4 regions of the Paraburkholderia fungorum genome follow, and region 4 is predicted to be linked to each of the others. Evidence: riboswitches for the same ligand, from Rfam matches in the RefSeq annotation. Region 4 holds a riboswitch; each other region holds the start of a gene.
The links. Region 4 has a riboswitch for cobalamin ahead of cobA (uroporphyrinogen-III C-methyltransferase). Riboswitches for the same ligand answer to the same signal wherever they lie in the genome.

Region 1 (4,385 bases), 920 kb from region 4:
GTTGCATTGGGAGTGGACCAGCTGGATGGGCGGTGGCGAGGCCGAAGGTCCGGCGCCGCTCAGTTCGTTCGACGTGCTCGATGCCATCGTGCAGACGCTCGCTTCGGACGACCGCTTTGCATCGCTGACCGAGGTCGTGATCGCGGGGCATTCGGGCGGCGCGCAGGTGGTGCATCGCTATGCGGTGGTGGCGCGCGAGCAGGCGTCGCTGGCCGCGCGGGGTGTCGGGTTGCGGTATGTGGTCGCGAATCCGTCGTCGTATGTGTATTTCGATGCAATGCGTCCGACGGCATCCGGCGAGTTCGCTGCGTTCGATGCGGCTCGGTGTCCGTCGTTCAATCGCTGGAAATATGGGCTCGAAGATTTGCCCGCTTACACGCGTGGCGAAGATGGCGCGGCATCCGCCGACGGGCTCGAAGCACGCTATGCGCGCTCCGATGTCACCGTGCTGCTGGGCGGCGCGGATTGCGATCCGCAGCATCCCGCGCTCGACCGCTCATGTGCGGCGATGACCCAAGGCACGAACCGGCTTGAGCGTGGGCTCGCGTACGCGCGGTATATGGCGTTGCGGCATCCGCAAGGATTGGCGACCCACCGGACGTTCGTGATCGATGGCGTCGGGCACGATGCGAACGGGATGTTTGCTTCTGAGCAGGGGCTGGCGGCGGTATTTGGCGTCTGACGGTGTTCGCGATGAGCCTTGGCGATCACGTCGGTCGGGCCAGCATGGGCACAAAGCCTGCTACCGCAGCAGTGACCACGCGGATCGATGTTGATGATCCGCACGCCACCGTCCGAGGAGCGTGTCGACATGAACAAAACCCGAATACTCGCCACCGCGCTTGCCGCTGCATCGCTAGGTGCGCTGTTGCCCTGCAGCGCACAGGCCGACGATGCCCCCAGCCCGTGCGCGTCGCTCAAACGAATCGTGGCGGCGGCGCCGGGCGGCCTGGCTTCAATGACACCCGAGGATGGCAAAGGCATCGCGCAACCCTACGGCGACGATGCCCAATGTGCTGCGAGCCCAGGCAGCTACCAGTGCACGTGGACGCCGCATCACGACGCCGGTTCGAATGCCGCCGCGTTGCAGGCGGTCGCAGCCGACATCGCGTCGTGTCTGCCCGAAGCGACTCACGATCAGAATTCACCGGGACGCCAGCACTTTTATGTCGGCGATAAAGGCAAGCGGACCGGCATCACGCTGACGCCCACGGGTTCGAACAAACTGCGGCTGGTGGTATCGGGTCAGTGACCGGCGGGCTAGTTAATGAGTAGCTGCGGTGTCCCGATAAATTGAAGTTGAACGGCGGCGACAGTCAGCTTGCCGACGGCCGCCATGTCCAGCCGCGCGACGAGCGCCGCAATTCGACCAGCGACAGCGGCGCGATTTCAATCCGCGCAAATATCTCGGGCGATGCCCCCAGCGCATGCACAATCGCGGCCCGCAGCAGCGGGGCATGCGTGACAGCAACGACATGGCGCGGATGGTTCGATGCGTGGTCCGCAGTCGTAGGGTTCAACGCGTCGAGCCACGCTCCCACCCGCTTCACGAGCGCAGCGAACGACTCGCCTCCGGGCGGCGCGGCGTCGGGATCGCGTGTCCATGCGGCGAGTTCCTGGGGCGCTTCGTTGGCTATGTCGATGAGCCGCTGGCCACGCCATCTGCCGTAATTTATATCCGCCAGAGCTTCGTCGACCGTCGCGGCCAGTCCGAGTGCTGAGGCCGTTTCGCGCGCGCAAACCGCCGGGCTGACGAACGCGGCGGCATCGCCGGAAAAGGCCATACGCGCCCGCACAGCTTCCGTTTCGCCGATGCTACGGGCGTCGAGCGCGTCGTCGTCGATGGGAAAGCGGCCTGCGCGCTGCGCGGCCGTCGACGCGTGGCTGACCAGTAACAGTCGTAGGTCCATTCTTTTCATTTCCGTTCAAACGATGCCGAAACGCGGCGCGGACGGCACGTCCAGGGTCGCGGAGGCCCGAGTTTAGCGCGTAGAATAGCGGGACTGCGAAGCACGGAAGCCGGTGAGAGCCCGGCGCGGTCGCGCCACTGTAATCGGCATCGCAAGCCGAAAGCCAGACCTGAGCTTCGCACCATTCCTTTGCAATCGACTTTCGGGGCGCGCTACCCCCAGGAGATGTCACTATGAACGACACCGTTTTCAATTCCGCGACCCAGCCCGTTGCGCAACCCACGCCTATCCCGTTGCGTGAGTTGCTGCCTTGGGTCGTATTCGGCGGCTTGCTGTTATTGCTCGCGATTTACTTCGTTGGTGCAGAAGAAGGTGCCACGTCGCTGGTGCCCGGCATGTACGTGCATGAATTCGTGCACGACGGTCGCCATCTGCTCGGCTTTCCCTGCCACTAACGGAGCCGGACATGGTTGGTAAATTGTTGGTACGCGGGATGCTCGCCGGCATCGCCGCGGGACTGCTCACGTTCGGCTTCGCGCGACTGGTAGGCGAGCCGCAGGTCGATCAGGCCATTTCGTTCGAAGAAAAGGCAGACGCCGCCAAAGGCGAAGCGCCCGAGCCTGAACTCGTGAGCCGCGAGACCCAGGCGGGCCTCGGATTGCTGACCGGCGTGGTGACGTTCGGCGCGGCGGTCGGCGGTCTGTTCTCGCTGGTGTTCGCGTATGCGTACGGACGTGTCGGCGTGCTGGGCGTGCGCGCGTTGTCCGCGTGGCTCGCGCTGGCGGCGTTCATTGCGCTGGTGATCGTACCCAATATCAAGTACCCGGCTAATCCGCCATCGGTAGGCGACCCCGAGACGATCGGGATGCGCACGGGCCTGTTCTTTCTGATGATCGCGATCTCGATCGCCGCGATGGTGTTCTCGCTGAAGGTGCGACGCCGCGCGGTGCTGAAGCTGGGCGCGTGGAACGGCTCGATTGTCGCGGGACTGGTGTTTATCGTGATCATCGCGGCAGTGCAACTGTCGATGCCGGTCATCAACGAAGTGCCGGCGGCTTTCCCGGCGGTGCTGCTGTGGAAGTTCCGGGTGGCCGCGATCGGCATGCAGGTCATCATGTGGACGACGATCGGGCTGCTGTTCGGCGCGCTGGTCGAGCGCAGCGATTTCGCACGGCTGAATGTGCGTGGCGTGGCGAAGTCGGCTTGAGGCTGGCCTGGCACTGGGGCGCTTGTCGGTACTTCTGGCGCTCCGGTGCTTACGGCGCGACTGTGTAAGCGGTCGCGCCAGGTGCGCAAGGCTCGACTCTGGTTTGGTATCAAGGACTTGGCCCGGTTGTGGATAGGTTATCCACAGGCTTGCGAACATTTTCTGTGGACAAGTTCGCCGGGTTTCTCGTGTTGGCCGGTAGCTGTTCCTGTATTCGTCTCCGTAGTTGCCGCGAGTTGCCGCGATAAGCACGCAGACGCGGCAACTCGCCCTCGTCTCACACCCCTTTTCCCCGCAACGCCCAGTTGAACATGCGTCGCGCTTTCCCGGTAGGCTGCGTCAACCGGTCGAACAGTTGCGCGACCGCGCCATCCAGTTGAGCCAGCGCCGGTGATTTTGCCGGATCGACCTCGATCCCCACTGCAGCCGACGCACGCTCGTTCGTTGCATCACGCGCCGAACCGCTCGGCTGTCCGTTGTATCGGGCGATCAGCGAGTCCAGTCGCGCCACGATCGATTCGACATGGGCCGCGCTGATATCCGCCGCATTGAGCGCCGCCGCTTCCTCGTTAGACGGCATCCCGCGCCGCGCCGGATCGCTCAACACCCGCGCCCAATGCAGGCAGCACAGCAGCGAACCCGTGGCTAGTTCGACATCGGGATTCCACGTCACTACACGCTGGGTTTGCAGCGGCTTTAATGCAATCCGAAGATCGTGCCAGCCACGATCCAGCCGGCGCATGGCAGCACGCGTTTCAGACGCGCTCACGCTAGCAGCACCAGCACCAGCACCAGCACCAGCACCCGCACCCGCACCCGCCGCAAGCCGGACCACCTCGCGCAGCGCTCCGAGCACAGCGCCCAGCCGAACCTCGACATGACGGGTGGCCGAAAGCGGCATCATCAGAATGGCGACGGCGAACGACACGATGCAGCCCACCAGCACTTCCTCGATCCGCAATTCGACCAGCGGTCCCATGGCGAAACCCAGTTCGCCGTAGACCAACCCCACGAGCACGGTAATGAAGAACACCCCCGGCGCGTAAGCGCTGAGGATGAAGTACGCCCAACCGAACACGCAGAGCACCATCGCAGCTACTAATAGTGTCGGCGAGTCGTGCAGCGGCGCGACCAGCATGACGCTGACCAGCGCGCCAGCCAGCGTGCCGACCAGACGCTGCGCGCCGCGATAGACCGTATCGGCGCGAGATCGCGTACCGAGAAACACGACGAATGTCGTGATGACGGCCCAGAACCAGCGCTCGGGG
Region 2 (4,385 bases), 310 kb from region 4:
GCATGCCGGCAGACGATATCGCCGAGCGGCACCTGCTGCGCGTGCGCGAGCGCCACTGCCTGCTGACTCGTATTGGCCGCGCGAATCGCGGTTTGCAGAGCGTCGTCGGCACCGTATCCGGCGGCCCAGGTCGCCAGCCGTTCGAGATCGATGCTCGAATTCCGGCTATGCAGATCGAGATGCCCGGCCGCCAGCTTGCTGAGCTTGCCGAAGCCGCCGCACACGCTGAGTCGCTCGACCGGCGCGCGCTTCATATGCTTGAGCACCGCGCCGACGAAGTCGCCCATTTCGATCAGCGCGATATCGGGCAGCGCATAGTGCGCGCGCATCGCGTCCTCGCTGGCGTTGCCGGTGCAGGCCGCGAGATGCGTGTAGCCGTTCGCGCGCGCCACGTCGATGCCCTGATGAATCGACGCGATATAAGCCGAGCACGAGAACGGCCGCACGATCCCGGAGGTGCCGAGAATCGACAATCCGCCGATGATGCCGAGGCGCGGGTTCATCGTTTTCAGCGCGAGTTCCGCGCCGCCTTCGACGCCGATCGTCACTTCGAAGCCGCCGCTGTACGCATGCTCGGCGGCGAGTTCGGTCAGATGCTGCGTCATCATGCTGCGCGGCACGGGATTGATCGCCGGTTCGCCGACCGGCAGTGTCAGACCGGCTCGCGTCACGGTGCCGACGCCAGGCCCCGCGCGAAAAATCACGCCGGGTTCGGCGATCAGGCGCACGCGCGCGAAGACGATCGCGCCGTGGGTGACGTCGGGGTCGTCGCCGGCGTCCTTGACGGTGCCGGCTTCTGCAACGTCAGCGCTGCTGGCGTTGCCGGCATCTCCGGCGACATGGACGTCATCGGCGACATCGGTGTCATTGACGACGCGGCGGCAGTAGACCAGCGGCATCGGCACATGCTGGCCCTTGGGCAGCGTAATTTCCGCGACCTCGCTGACGACGCCCGCGAGCAGCAGACGCGCCGCCGCCAGCGACGTCGCGGTGGCGCAACTGCCGGTCGTGTAGCCGCTACGAAGCGGCGCGGGTTGTTCGGGTGTTTCGTCGCGCATTACGGATGATCGGTGGAAGCCGCGGGCATGTTGCCCGGGATACCCGCAGCGTGCTTCGTCACGTCGAGCATCGTGATCGGCAACGCCTGACGCCACGTATCGAAACCGCCGAGCGGCCGCGCGTCGGCCAGCGCGACGCGGGTCAGCGTGCCGCCGTGCCGGTCGCGCCACGCGATCAGCGCCGCTTCGCCTTGCAGCGTGACCGCGTTCGCCACCAGACGGCCCCCGTCACGCAGACTCTCCCAGCAGGTTTCCAGCACGCCCGGCACCGTCACGCCACCGCCGATAAACACCGCATCCGGCGCGGGCAGTCCGTGCAGCGCCTCGGGCGCGCGGCCCGCGACGAGTTGCAGACCCGGCACGCCCAATGTGTCGCGGTTATGTTCGATAAAAGCCTGCCGCTCCGGATGCCCTTCGACGGCAATCGCGCGGCAGGCGGGATGCGCGCGCATCCATTCGATCCCGATCGAGCCGCTGCCCGCGCCCACGTCCCACAGCAATTCGCCGGGCGTCGGCGCGAGGCGCGCGAGCGTGATCGCGCGCACATCGCGTTTGGTCAACTGGCCGTCGTGGCGAAACGCGTCGTCAGGCAGGCCGCAGGTCAGCGGCAGACGCGGCGCGGCTTCGTCCGCGCGGCATTCGAGCGCGATCAGATTCAGCGCGGCGACTTCGCCCGCGGGCCATTGATCGGCCCGGCCGTCGATCCGCCGCTCCAGATCGCCGCCCAGATGTTCGAGCACGACCATCCGGGTCGCGCCGAAGCCGCGCGTCGCCAGCAATGCGGCAAGCGCGGCGGGTGTGCTGCCGTCCGCGCTCAGCACGAAAATGCGCGCGCCGTCATGCAGATGCGCATTCAACGCCGCCAGCGGACGACCCACCACCGACACCGTCGCCACGTCCTGCAACGGCCAGCCCAAACGCGCTGCCGCCAGCGACAACGACGACGGCGCGGGCAGCACCCGCAGTTCGCCCTCGGGCAACTGCCGCGCCAGCGTCGCGCCGACGCCGAACAGCATCGGGTCGCCGCTCGCCAACACACACACGCTCTGATTGCGCTCGGCCAGCAACGGCGCAAGATCGAACGGACGCGGCCACTGGGTGCGGCGCGCGGCGAGTCGCGCGGGCAGCATCGCCAGATGACGTTCGCCGCCATAAATCACCGACGCCGTCAGCAAAGCACGCCGCGCGGGCCGTCCCAAACCGGCGAAGCCGTCGTCGCCAATGCCCACTACGGTCAGCCATGCCGGCATGCATCCATCCTCATTCTGAATCTTCAAATAATGCGCTGTGCCACGCCTGTCAAAGCGTCCAGCCTCGTTGCGCTGTCCGAAAAAAGGCATAATACAGCCGCCGGTGCCCTTCGGGGCCGAAGAGGGAACACAGTGCCACTGTGGCTGCCCCCGCAACTGTATGCAGCGAGTCCGCCTGCGCTGCGCGCCACTGGTTTGACCGGGAAGGCCGCGGCGGATCATGACCTGCCAGCCAGGAGACCTGCCGGCAACACTGTTCGTGCCAGCCAACATCGGGCGGGGTGTACCGATGCCGCAGCAAGCCTGACGCGGCTTGCTCGGGTTTTTGTGCGACGCTCAACCCGGTGTCCGTCTTGAATCAAGCTTCGCCCTCCCTCGTTTTGCCTCACGCGGTCCCGACACTGCGGCCTTCGGCGTGTCCGGGGCTGCTGCGCATCGTCGCCGCGCGCGATGGCGGGATCTGCCGGATCAAGCTGCCTGGCGGCGTATTGAGCGCGGCGCAGGCCGAGGTTATCGCAGGCGCGAGCGCACGGCACGCGGCCGGGGTCGTCGAATTGACCAATCGCGCGAATCTGCAGGTGCGCGGGGTGCGTAGCGGGCACGAAGCGGCGTTGATTGAGGCGCTGGTGGGTGCGGGGCTTGGGCCTGAGCCTATGCCGGGGGGTAGCGTGACCGTTAATGCGAGCGCCGCTTCCGCCGACGATGTCCGCAACGTGATGATCAGCCCCGCCGCCGGACGCGATCCTGCGGCCCTGGTCGATACGACGCAGCTGTGTGCCGAACTGCTCGCGCTGCTGCAAAGCGACACGCGGTTTGCAGCGTTATCGCCAAAATTCGCGTTGCTGCTGGATGGCGGTGAGCGGCTGGCGCGGGTCGATCATCCGCATGATGTGTGGATCGCGGCGTCGCAGGGTGTCGAGGGTGTGCGGTTCGTGTTCGGGTTGGCGGGATGCCCGCCGGAGGCTTCGGCTTTTCAAAGCGTAGCCGCGCCTCAACCGCAGCAGGTCGGGCGGCCCAACAAAGGCACAGGCCCACTCGCCGCCGTATCGCCCGCGCAAGTCCCGGCTCTCGTGCGAGCACTGCTGCACACCTTCCTCGACCTCGCCGCCGACGACGCCACCCGCATGCGTCACCTGCTCGCCACCCATGCCGTCGATACCATCCTGCAGCACGCCCAGACCTACGTCGACTTCCCGCTTTCACGCGACGCGTCGCTTGCCGGCTGGCAACGCAGCACGCCAGCCGACGCCGGCCTTCGCCTCGGCGCGCATCCGCAATGCAAGTCAGGAACATGGCACGCAGGCGGCCAACCGCCGCTCGGCCGCGTCGATGCCGATACCTTGCGCGCCCTCGCCTTGCTCGCGCGCCAGCACAACACCGGCATCCTGCACATCACCCCGTGGCAAAGCGTGCTGCTTCCCGACCTCGCGACAGACACCGTGCCCGCCGTGCTAACCGCACTGAACGCGCTCGGCCTCGCTTGCGACCCGTCGCAGCCGATCACGCGTCTGATCGCGTGCGCCGGGTCGAGCGGCTGCGCAAAAAGTCTCGCGGACACCAAAGCCGACGCGCAGCAACTCGCCGCGCAACTGCCCGCGGGCGTCGAAGTGCACCTCAGCGGCTGCCCGCGATCCTGCGCGGCCGCGCATTGCGCGCCCTACACGCTGCTGGCGGTGGCGCCCGGCAGCTACGACCTTTATCGACGCGACGACAGCGGCTCCGGTTTCGGCCGCTGCGTCGCGCACCAACTGACGATCCAACAGGCCGCCGACACGCTCGCGCGCCTGGCCCGGAGTAACACTGATGCTTGAATACATACGCGACGGTCAGGAGATCTATCGCCAGTCGTTCGCGACGATCCGCGCGGAGGCCGACCTGTCGCGCATTCCCGCCGACCTCGAAAAACTCGCGGTGCGCGTGATCCACGCGTGCGGGATGGTCGACGTGATCGACGATCTGCAATTTTCCGCCGATGCCGGCACCGCAGGCCGCGTCGCCCTCGCTCAAGGCGCGCCGATTCTGTGCGACGCGGGCATGGTCGCGCAGGGCATCACGCGAGCCCGGCTGCCCGCGGGCA
Region 3 (4,385 bases), on a different contig from region 4:
TCCGGGTAGGCAGTGGACGAGACCTCCGCGAGCCCCGCGATGCCGGGTTGAGGACAGCTCGAGTGATAGAACAGCACGCCGTCGCCGACCTGCATCATGTCGCGCATGAAATTGCGCGCCTGATAATTGCGCACGCCGGTCCACGGTAACGTGTGGTGCGGTGCGTTGGCGAGATGGTCGATGCTCGCTTCGTCCGGTTCGGACTTCATTAGCCAGTAGCGCATGAATCGAATTGAACGTGGTTGACGTTAAGGGCTTGACGGCACGAACGAAAAACGCGAACGGAGAAAACGTACGTGAAACCGGAGCCCAAAGAAAAACGGCATCGAACCGAAGTCCGATGCCGTTCTAGATAAGGTCCCCGCCTTAGCCGCTAGGCCGGCATCCTGAACCGGGGGTTCAGAATTGGTCGCAGTTAGCAACACTTCGGGTACATCAGACAGAGTGACGCGCACACCCGTGCTACAAATTTCCGCAACCGTGCACATGGCATTGGTTCAAGGAATATATGACCTTGGCGAACCAGGCAGGGAAGCTAAACCGATGAAGCTTAAACGATTGAACTCAAACGTTTGCCGAGATTGACTCACCTTCGTTTGAATCCGCAGTGGATCTCAGGACCGACTGCTACTTACTGCATGTTGTACTGCTGAATCACAGTACCCAGTTGTTCGTTCATTTGATGCATTGTACGCCGGATTTCCTCTGCAGGAAATGCTTCTCCGTGTCTAACGCTCGATTGGAGCCTAAGCAGTTCCGATGCCAGCGACAGCGCAGCCATGACGGCAATGCGATCCGTGCCGCGCACGTTGCTGTTATTGCGGATCTTCGACATTTCGGCGTCGACGCGAGCAACCGCTTCAAGCAGTGCGCCTTCCGTTTCCGGCGAGCACGCGAGGCGATAGGGCACGTCGAGAATCGATACTTCGATCTGCTTGGTGGTCATGCATTTTCTCCGTGGCGGGTCACTTCGCTCTCCGCTTCGACAGCGTGCTGAGCAGGCTCGAGCAGATCGAGCTGGTTATCCGGCTCGCTGTTCGCGCGGGCCCGCGGCAGTTTCTCGAGAATTGCATTCAGGCGCACCTGAGCGTCGTCGATTTTCGCGGACAGCGCATCGCGTTCGGCCTGCAATGCGTCGCGCTCTTCGCGCAACAGTGCAAGTTCCGTGCGCGTAGCTTCTGCTTCGGCGCGTGATTGGGCGAGCTGATCTTCGAGCGCGATTCGCGCTTCATTGTGGCGTTGGCTGATCGCGATCAGCTTGCCGATATTCTGTGAAAGTGATTCGAGTTCGGTGAGCATGTGCTGCGTCCTCTAAAGACATTGCATTTTAGCGCGGAATATCGCAGGTTCCGACAATTGTCTCGTTTCGAGACGTAACAACATTGCTTTATGCAGGCTTTTATCGACCTTATGATGAAAAACACCTCGCCGGTCGGACAATATTCTGCATTTAACAGAACGGCTTGCGATGGTGCAACCGTTCTTGACGCACTTCGAGGCCGCTCCTAAACTTGCCGCACTCTGGTGCCCGCGCGCTTTTCAACAGTGCGCAGTTAAACGGGAAGCAGGGCGCATGTTCCGTGAACCGGAACGCGCTAACCTGCGCTGCCCCCGCAACGGTAAGCGACCGCATTCGTCATGCAGGTCGATCCTGATCGCGTGTTTGAAGCTCAACATGTGAGTGTGCCACTGCGCGTTACGCGTGGGAAGGTGGGATCGATGTGTCGCCAGCCCGGATACCGGCCAGAGGGAGAGGCACGTCCCCCGCGAAAATGTTAAATACGGGGGTGCCTCGTTACGCATCGGCCTGCGGGGAAGCGGGCCGCGCACGCTATCCACAGGAATGCCATCCCATGTTGTCCCCCATCGCTCGCGCGGTGCTGCTCGCGTTTGCGAGCCTGCCGCTCGTCGTGCATGCGCAGAGTGCTGCATCGCCATCTTCGTCCACGTCCGCTTCGGATGCTGCAGATTCTGCTGCCGCTGCTACGTCTGAATCGGCGTCGTCATCATCGTCATCGGGCGATGTGTCCGCTGCAGATGATTCGTCCACGCTATTGTCGCCCGTCGTCGTGACCGCGGGGCGCACGCCGCAACCGCTCGCGGACACGATTCCGCAGACCACGTTATTCGATCAGCAGGATCTCGCCGACACCACCGCCACCGACTTGCCCGGTCTGTTGCAACTCGCGCCGGGTGCGCAAATCTCGCGGACAGGTGGCCCTGGTTCGACGGCGAGCCTGTTCTTGCGCGGCGCGTCGTCGACGCAATCGCTGTTGCTGATCGACGGCGTGCGGGTGGATTCCGTGAGTCTCGGTTCGGCGCAAATCTCGCAGATCCCGCTCGATCAGATCGACCGCGTCGAAGTCGTGAACGGCAACGTGTCCGCGTTATACGGCTCGGGTGCGATCGGCGGGGTGGTGCAGGTGTTCACGAAAGACGGCGGCGATCATCCGCCGCGCTTCAATTTTTCGGTGGGCTACGGCAGCTATCACACGCAGACCCAGCAGATGGGCGTGAACGGCGCACTCGACAAAGACGGCAACACGACCTTCAGCATCTCGCTCGCGCGCTCGAAAGACGACGGCTTTTCGTCGCTCAACCCCGCCCAGGCGCCGGGCGCGAATCCGAATGCGAACGGCTATCTGAACGAGAGCATCTCGGCTTCGTTGCGTCACAAGTTCAACGACCAATGGGACGCGGGCGTCACGTTCTTCCAGTCGAACGGCAACAACAGTTACGACAACGCGTACGGCGAGCCGACCGATCTGAACAATCTGTACAGCAAGGTGCGCCAGGCGTCGGTCTTCGCGAACGGCAAGCTGACCGACTGGTGGACCACGCATTTCATCGTGTCTGAAGGCGACGACCGCAGTGTGTCGAACACCAACGGCATCTATAACGGCCGCTTCGACACCGACAATCGTCAGTACACGTGGCAGAACGATTTTGCATTGGCCGCTCAACAGAAACTTCAGGTCGGCTACGAACATCTCGATCAGACGCTCGAATCGGACACCTTTGCCGCGCCCGACCGTCACGTCGATTCGGGTTTCGTCGGCTATACGGGACGCTTCGGGCGCAACCAGATTCAGGCGAACGTACGGCACGACCAGTATTCCGATTTCGGCGGAGCGAACAGTTACTATCTCGGCTACGGTTTCGACATCACCGGGAACTGGAAGGCAACCGCAAGCTATTCGGATTCGTTCCGCGCCCCGAGTTTCGACGATCTGTACTATCCGTACAGCGGCAATCCGTCGATCAAACCGGAGCGCAGTCATTCGATCGAAGCCGCGTTGCAGTACGCATCGAATGCGCTTGGCGTGATGCGCCTGAGCGCATTCCAGACCCGCTATTCGAATCTGATCGACTATCCCGAAGTGTCGCCCGGCATCTATCTGGCCGAGAATGTCGGCCGTGCGAAGGTGCAGGGGCTCGAAGGCTCGTGGAGCGGACATGTCGGCAAGACGGACGTGCGTGCCTCGTTGACGCTGCAAAATCCCGTCGACCTCGACAACGATGTCGACCTCGTGCGGCGCGCGCGGCGCTTCGGCTCGCTGGCGGTGAATCGCAGCATTGCAGGGTGGCGCGTGGGCGGCGAATGGATCGTGAGCGGCGCGCGTAGCGACAGCAGCGGCGATCTGGGCGGCTATGGCATCGTCAATCTGTCGGCGCGCTACAACATCACGAAAGCGTGGTACGTCACCGCGCAAATCGACAATCTGTTGAACAAGGACTATGAAACGGCCTACTCGTATAACTCGCCGCGACGCGGTGCGTATGTCACGATCGGTTGGCAGCAGCAGTGACGCGCGCGCTGCGTTGAGATCACGCGGATGAATCGTCCTCCGGTTTCGATGCCCGCTGCCGTGCGCGTGATGAGCGCGAGGCGCGCGGCCGCGATCTGGCTCGCGCTCGCCTGCGTCGCGCTGGCGGTGCTGCTCGCGTCGCTCGCATTGGGCAGCGTGTCGCTCGCACCGGGACGCGTGTTGTCGGCGTTGCTGCCGTCGCATGCGTTCACGGCGTCGCCGGTCGAGTCGGGCGACCTTGCTGGCGAGATCGTCCGCACGCTGCGTTTGCCGCGCGCGCTGGCCGGTTTTGCGTGCGGCGCATTGCTCGCATTGGCGGGCGCGTTGTTGCAGGTGCTGTTGCGCAACCCGTTGGCCGAGCCGTACATATTGGGCGTATCGGGCGGCGCGGCGACCTTTGCGCTGCTCGCGATGATCGCCGGTTGCGCGTGGTGGATCGTTGACGCCGGTGCATTCGCTGGCGCGTTCGTGTCGATTTTGCTGGTGCTCGGTCTCGCTCGCCGCGAGTTGTGGCGCGGCGAACCGCAAGACACGTCGCCGCGTTTGCTGCTGACAGGCGCGGTGATCGCGGCTGGG
Region 4 (4,385 bases):
AGCGCGGCGTCGAACGCGCGTTGCAGCGCAGGCTGATCGAGGTCCTCGCCGATCAGCACGAAGCGGCTCTGATTGCCCTCGCCCGCCTGCCAGCGTCGGTCGAAATAGCTGTCGAAGCGACGGCCCACGCCCTGAATCACCAGACGCATCGGCGCACCCGGCAACGCGGCAAAACCCTTCACGCGATAAATCGTGTTCGCCTCGACCAGCTTCTGCAACGCGGCGATCACCGCTTCGCGCGACGGCGCATCCGCCTGCACGACCACCGAATCGAATTCGTCGTGGTGATGATCGGCGTCGTCGGCGGAACCGTGGTGATCGTGGCGCAAGTGGATCGTTTCCTCCGATGCCGCTTCGAGACCGAGCAGCGTGTGCAGATCCAGTTCGCCGCGTTGCGCGCGCACGATCTTCACCTGCGGCGGAATTTCCTCGCAAATCACCGCTTCGACCGCGCTTTGCTGCGCGTCGTCGAGCAGATCGGTCTTGTTCAGAATCACCAGATCGGCCGCCGACAACTGGTCTTCGAACAACTCGTGCAGCGGCGATTCGTGATCGAGGTTCGGATCAGCTTTGCGCTGTGCATCGACGGCGACAGGGTTTTCGGCGAACTGGCCGCTTGCCGCAGCCGGGCCGTCCACCACCGTGACAACCGCGTCGACCGTGAAACTGTTCTTGATCTGCGGCCAGTTGAACGCCTGCACGAGCGGTTTCGGCAAAGCGAGGCCGGAGGTTTCGATCAGCACGTGATCGATCTGGCCACGGCGCTCGACGAGCTTTTCCATCACCGGGAAAAACTCTTCCTGCACGGTGCAGCACAGGCAGCCGTTCGCGAGTTCGTACAGTTGCCCTTCGGTTTCGACGCCGTTTTCATCGCAGCCGATCCCGCACCCTTTAAGAATTTCCCCGTCGATACCGAGTTCGCCGAACTCGTTGACGATCACCGCGATGCGCTTGCCGCCCGCATGCTGAAGAATGTGCCGCAGCAACGTGGTTTTGCCGCTGCCGAGAAAGCCCGTGACGATGGTGACGGGAATCTTGCGCATTTGAGTTTGCATCGTGAGGTCCATCCGTAGGGGTTGCACGTGCGCCGGCGCGTCGGTTCGTCTGTCTGCATCGGCATGGCCGGGCGCAAGCTGAAAGCTGAAGCGCGACGGGCCACGACAATATAAACACGGGGACGAACGACGGCGTTGCCGCGACAACAGAAAAACAGAAAGCGGGAATGAGGTCATGAACGCGCCGTCGCATCCCCGCGACGGGTGTCCTGCTTAATCTGGCCGGTATCCGGGCTGACGAAAGCGCCGCTTCCCCTTCCCGGACGAGTGATTTCTCGCCCAGTGGTGATATGCCGACGCGGCCTTGCGCGTGGACATCGAAGCCGGCTCCGCGGTGTCGCGCATGAAGCCGACACCACTTTTCGCTTACCGTTGCGGGGGCAGCACAGGTTGACCCGATCCAGAGAAGGTGGGCACCCTGTTTCCCGTTTAACTGCATGCGCACGAGAGCGCACACGAGCACCAAAGTGCGTGCGAGTTTAGGCGCGCAAGACGCCGCAGTCAAGGCGCCGGAAGCTGCGGCAAAGCCGCCCGCATCAGCCGGAAACGCTTATCGGGCGGGGCGTCCTGTGCTATCGTATGCGCGCGTTTGGTGCCCGCACATGCGTTCGCGTGTGCAGTTAAACGGGAAACAGGCAGCGCGTTCGTGCGCTCAACCTGTGCTGTCCCCGCAACGGTAAGCGACCTGCTGCGCCAGATTCACTTCTGCTGCGCCGCGCATGCGTTTTTTCGATGCCACTGTCCCGTGAATCGGGGCGGGAAGGCAAAGCACATGAGGCCGCCAGCCCGGATACCGGCCAGACGCGGAGGCGGCGAATCTCGACGAATCTCGAATTTCTCGCCGCCGGCCGCTGGAATCCGCGAGGGACGGATGTGAAGGCGTTAAAGCATGGCGTAGCCGTATTCCGTTCGCGTGTTTGTCGAAAACAGCGTGACGGGTCGCGTTGTTCGCCGTGCCTGAATCCGTTGTCGCATCGCATGATTTCACTGTCCGCTGTCCGGCGTTCCGCCGCTTTCCGTTCCCGATCCGTTCCGGCCGCTTCGGCCGCTTCGTCCGCTTCGTCCGCTATGACATGGCGTGCGCCATGCACGCCGCGATGACGCGCGCGTGGTTGATCGGCGCAGGTCCCGGCGACGTCGAACTGATGACGCTCAAGGCGACCCGCGCGCTCGCCCAGGCCGATGTGGTGCTGGTCGACGACCTGGTGAATCCCGACGTGCTGCAATTCGCCCGCGCGGATGCGCTGGTCGTCTACGTCGGCAAACGCGGCGGTCATCCGTCGACGCCGCAAGCCGGCATCGTCGCGCAGATGCTCGAACACGCGCGGGCCGGGCGCAGTGTCGCGCGGCTGAAAGGCGGCGATCCGTTCGTGTTCGGCCGGGGCGGCGAAGAACGCCAGGCGTTGCTGGCCGCGGGCGTCGACGTGGAAGTGATCAACGGCATTACAGCGGGGATCGCGGCACCGGCGGCAATCGGCATTCCGGTCACGCATCGCGACTACACGCAGGGTGTGGTGTTCGTCACCGGACACGGCGCGGGCAGCGGCGAGCCGGATTGGGCCGCGCTCGCCGCCACCCGCATGACGCTCGTGATCTATATGGGCATGCGTCGTTTGAGCGACATTACCGGCGCGCTGCTCGCGGCCGGACTGTCGGCCGATACGCCGTGCGCCGCGATCGAATCGGCGACGCGGCCCGAGCAGCGCCACGCACTCGCGCCGCTCGGCGGGTTTGCGGACACAGTCGCGCGTGCGGGGCTCGGGTCGCCTGCGATCGTGGTGATCGGCGGCGTGGCCGCGCTGGCTGACGGCGCGACGACGGCAAACGGAGCCGACGTCAAATGAAAACAATCAGCGTCGGAATTGGATGCCGCTCACAAAGTTCGGCTGAACAGATCGAAGCGGCGGTACGTCAGGCGCTCGGCCCGCTCGACTTCGCGCAGATCAACACAATCGCGTCAATCGACATCAAAGCCGGTGAACCCGGTTTGCGCGAGTTCTGCGCGCGCCACGGCCTGCCGCTGAGATTGTTCAGCCGCGAGCAGATTGCCGCATTGCCGGTCGGAAGCCCTTCGGCAGCCGCACGCGAGCATGTCGGCGTGGACGGCGTCTGCGAGCCGTGCGCGTTGCTCGCCGCACAATCGCCGGAAGCTACCGCTTGTCTCGTCGTCCGTAAAACGGTTTATGACGGCGTGACCGTGGCTGTCGCGGCGTCGAATCCTGGCCTCGACGGGAAGCCGGTTCAAACTCACACTCGATATACCCAACAGGACCTCCCATGAAAACGGATCCCGAATCGCATCAACGCATGACCGAGCGCCGGCGCGAAGGCCATGAGAAGAAACAGGCCGGCGCGACCGTCGAAAAAGGTCTGCTGATCGTCAACACCGGCACCGGCAAGGGCAAAACCACGGCCGCGTTCGGCATGGCCGTGCGGGTGCTGGGACACGGCATGCGTCTCGGCGTCGTGCAGTTCATCAAGGGCGCGCTGCATACGTCCGAGCGCGATTTTCTCGGCGCGATCGCGAACTGCGATTTCGTCACGATGGGCGACGGCTACACCTGGAACACGCAGAACCGCGACGCCGATATCGCCACCGCCCGCAAAGGCTGGGACGAAGCGCGCCGGATGATCGAAAGCGGCGACTATCAGATGGTGATCCTCGACGAGCTGAACACGGTGCTCAAGTACGAATACCTGCCGCTCGACGAAGTGCTCGCCGTGCTGAACGCACGCGCCGACATGCTGCACGTGGTGGTGACCGGCCGTCACGCGCCCGACGCGCTGATCGAAGCCGCCGACCTCGTCACCGAAATGCGCATCGTCAAGCATCCGTACCGCGAGCAAGGCGTGAAAGCGCAGCGCGGCGTGGAGTTCTGAGCGATGTCCGCGTCGCCCGGCGGCACTCGCTCCACGGCGTGCCCTGCGTTGTTCATCAGTGCGCCCGCGTCGGGGCAAGGCAAGACCACGATCACCGCGGGGCTCGCGCGCTACCACGCGCGGCAAGGGCGACGCGTGCGGGTCTTCAAGACCGGCCCGGATTTTCTCGATCCGATGATCCTCGCGCGCGCGAGCGGCGCGCCGGTGCTGTCGCTCGATCTGTGGATGGTCGGTGAAGCAGGCTGCCGCGCGCTGCTCGCGCAGGCAGCGGCCGAAGCCGATCTGATCCTGATCGAAGGCGTGATGGGGTTGTTCGACGGCACGCCGAGCAGCGCCGATCTCGCCACGACATTCGGCGTGCCCGTGCTGACGGTGATTTCGGCGAAAGCGATGGCGCAGACTTTCGGCGCGGTCGCGTTCGGTCTCGCGCGATTCAGGCCCGAGGTGCCG

Region 1: another riboswitch for cobalamin. It lies ahead of BLS41_RS17300 (CbtB domain-containing protein); the one in region 4 lies ahead of cobA (uroporphyrinogen-III C-methyltransferase).
Region 2: another riboswitch for cobalamin. It lies ahead of cobG (precorrin-3B synthase); the one in region 4 lies ahead of cobA (uroporphyrinogen-III C-methyltransferase).
Region 3: another riboswitch for cobalamin. It lies ahead of BLS41_RS05045 (TonB-dependent receptor domain-containing protein); the one in region 4 lies ahead of cobA (uroporphyrinogen-III C-methyltransferase).

What each region holds. Positions count from the first base shown of each region.
Region 1 is NZ_FNKP01000002.1:207,362-211,746, forward strand. It holds gene BLS41_RS17285 (hypothetical protein) at 1-682, shown strand, start outside; gene BLS41_RS17290 (hypothetical protein) at 812-1,252, shown strand; gene BLS41_RS17295 (histidine phosphatase family protein) at 1,317-1,910, opposite strand; adenosylcobalamin (AdoCbl) riboswitch at 2,005-2,091, shown strand; gene BLS41_RS17300 (CbtB domain-containing protein) at 2,144-2,365, shown strand; gene BLS41_RS17305 (CbtA family protein) at 2,377-3,117, shown strand; gene BLS41_RS17310 (FUSC family protein) at 3,395-4,385, opposite strand, start outside.
Region 2 is NZ_FNKP01000002.1:1,440,289-1,444,673, forward strand. It holds gene BLS41_RS22365 (cobalt-precorrin-5B (C(1))-methyltransferase) at 1-1,058, opposite strand, end outside; gene BLS41_RS22370 (bifunctional cobalt-precorrin-7 (C(5))-methyltransferase/cobalt-precorrin-6B (C(15))-methyltransferase) at 1,058-2,308, opposite strand; cobalamin riboswitch at 2,393-2,571, shown strand; gene cobG (precorrin-3B synthase) at 2,662-4,119, shown strand; gene BLS41_RS22380 (precorrin-8X methylmutase) at 4,112-4,385, shown strand, end outside.
Region 3 is NZ_FNKP01000001.1:1,131,114-1,135,498, forward strand. It holds gene BLS41_RS05025 (EVE domain-containing protein) at 1-224, opposite strand, end outside; RNA gene ssrS (6S RNA) at 355-536, opposite strand; gene BLS41_RS05035 (cell division protein ZapA) at 632-946, opposite strand; gene BLS41_RS05040 (ATPase) at 943-1,299, opposite strand; cobalamin riboswitch at 1,506-1,762, shown strand; gene BLS41_RS05045 (TonB-dependent receptor domain-containing protein) at 1,854-3,809, shown strand; gene BLS41_RS05050 (FecCD family ABC transporter permease) at 3,837-4,385, shown strand, end outside.
Region 4 is NZ_FNKP01000002.1:1,128,574-1,132,958, reverse strand. It holds gene cobW (cobalamin biosynthesis protein CobW) at 1-1,055, opposite strand, end outside; cobalamin riboswitch at 1,259-1,537, opposite strand; cobalamin riboswitch at 1,629-1,871, shown strand; gene cobA (uroporphyrinogen-III C-methyltransferase) at 2,153-2,899, shown strand; gene BLS41_RS21015 (cobalamin biosynthesis protein) at 2,896-3,336, shown strand; gene cobO (cob(I)yrinic acid a,c-diamide adenosyltransferase) at 3,333-3,935, shown strand; gene BLS41_RS21005 (cobyrinic acid a,c-diamide synthase CobB) at 3,939-4,385, shown strand, end outside.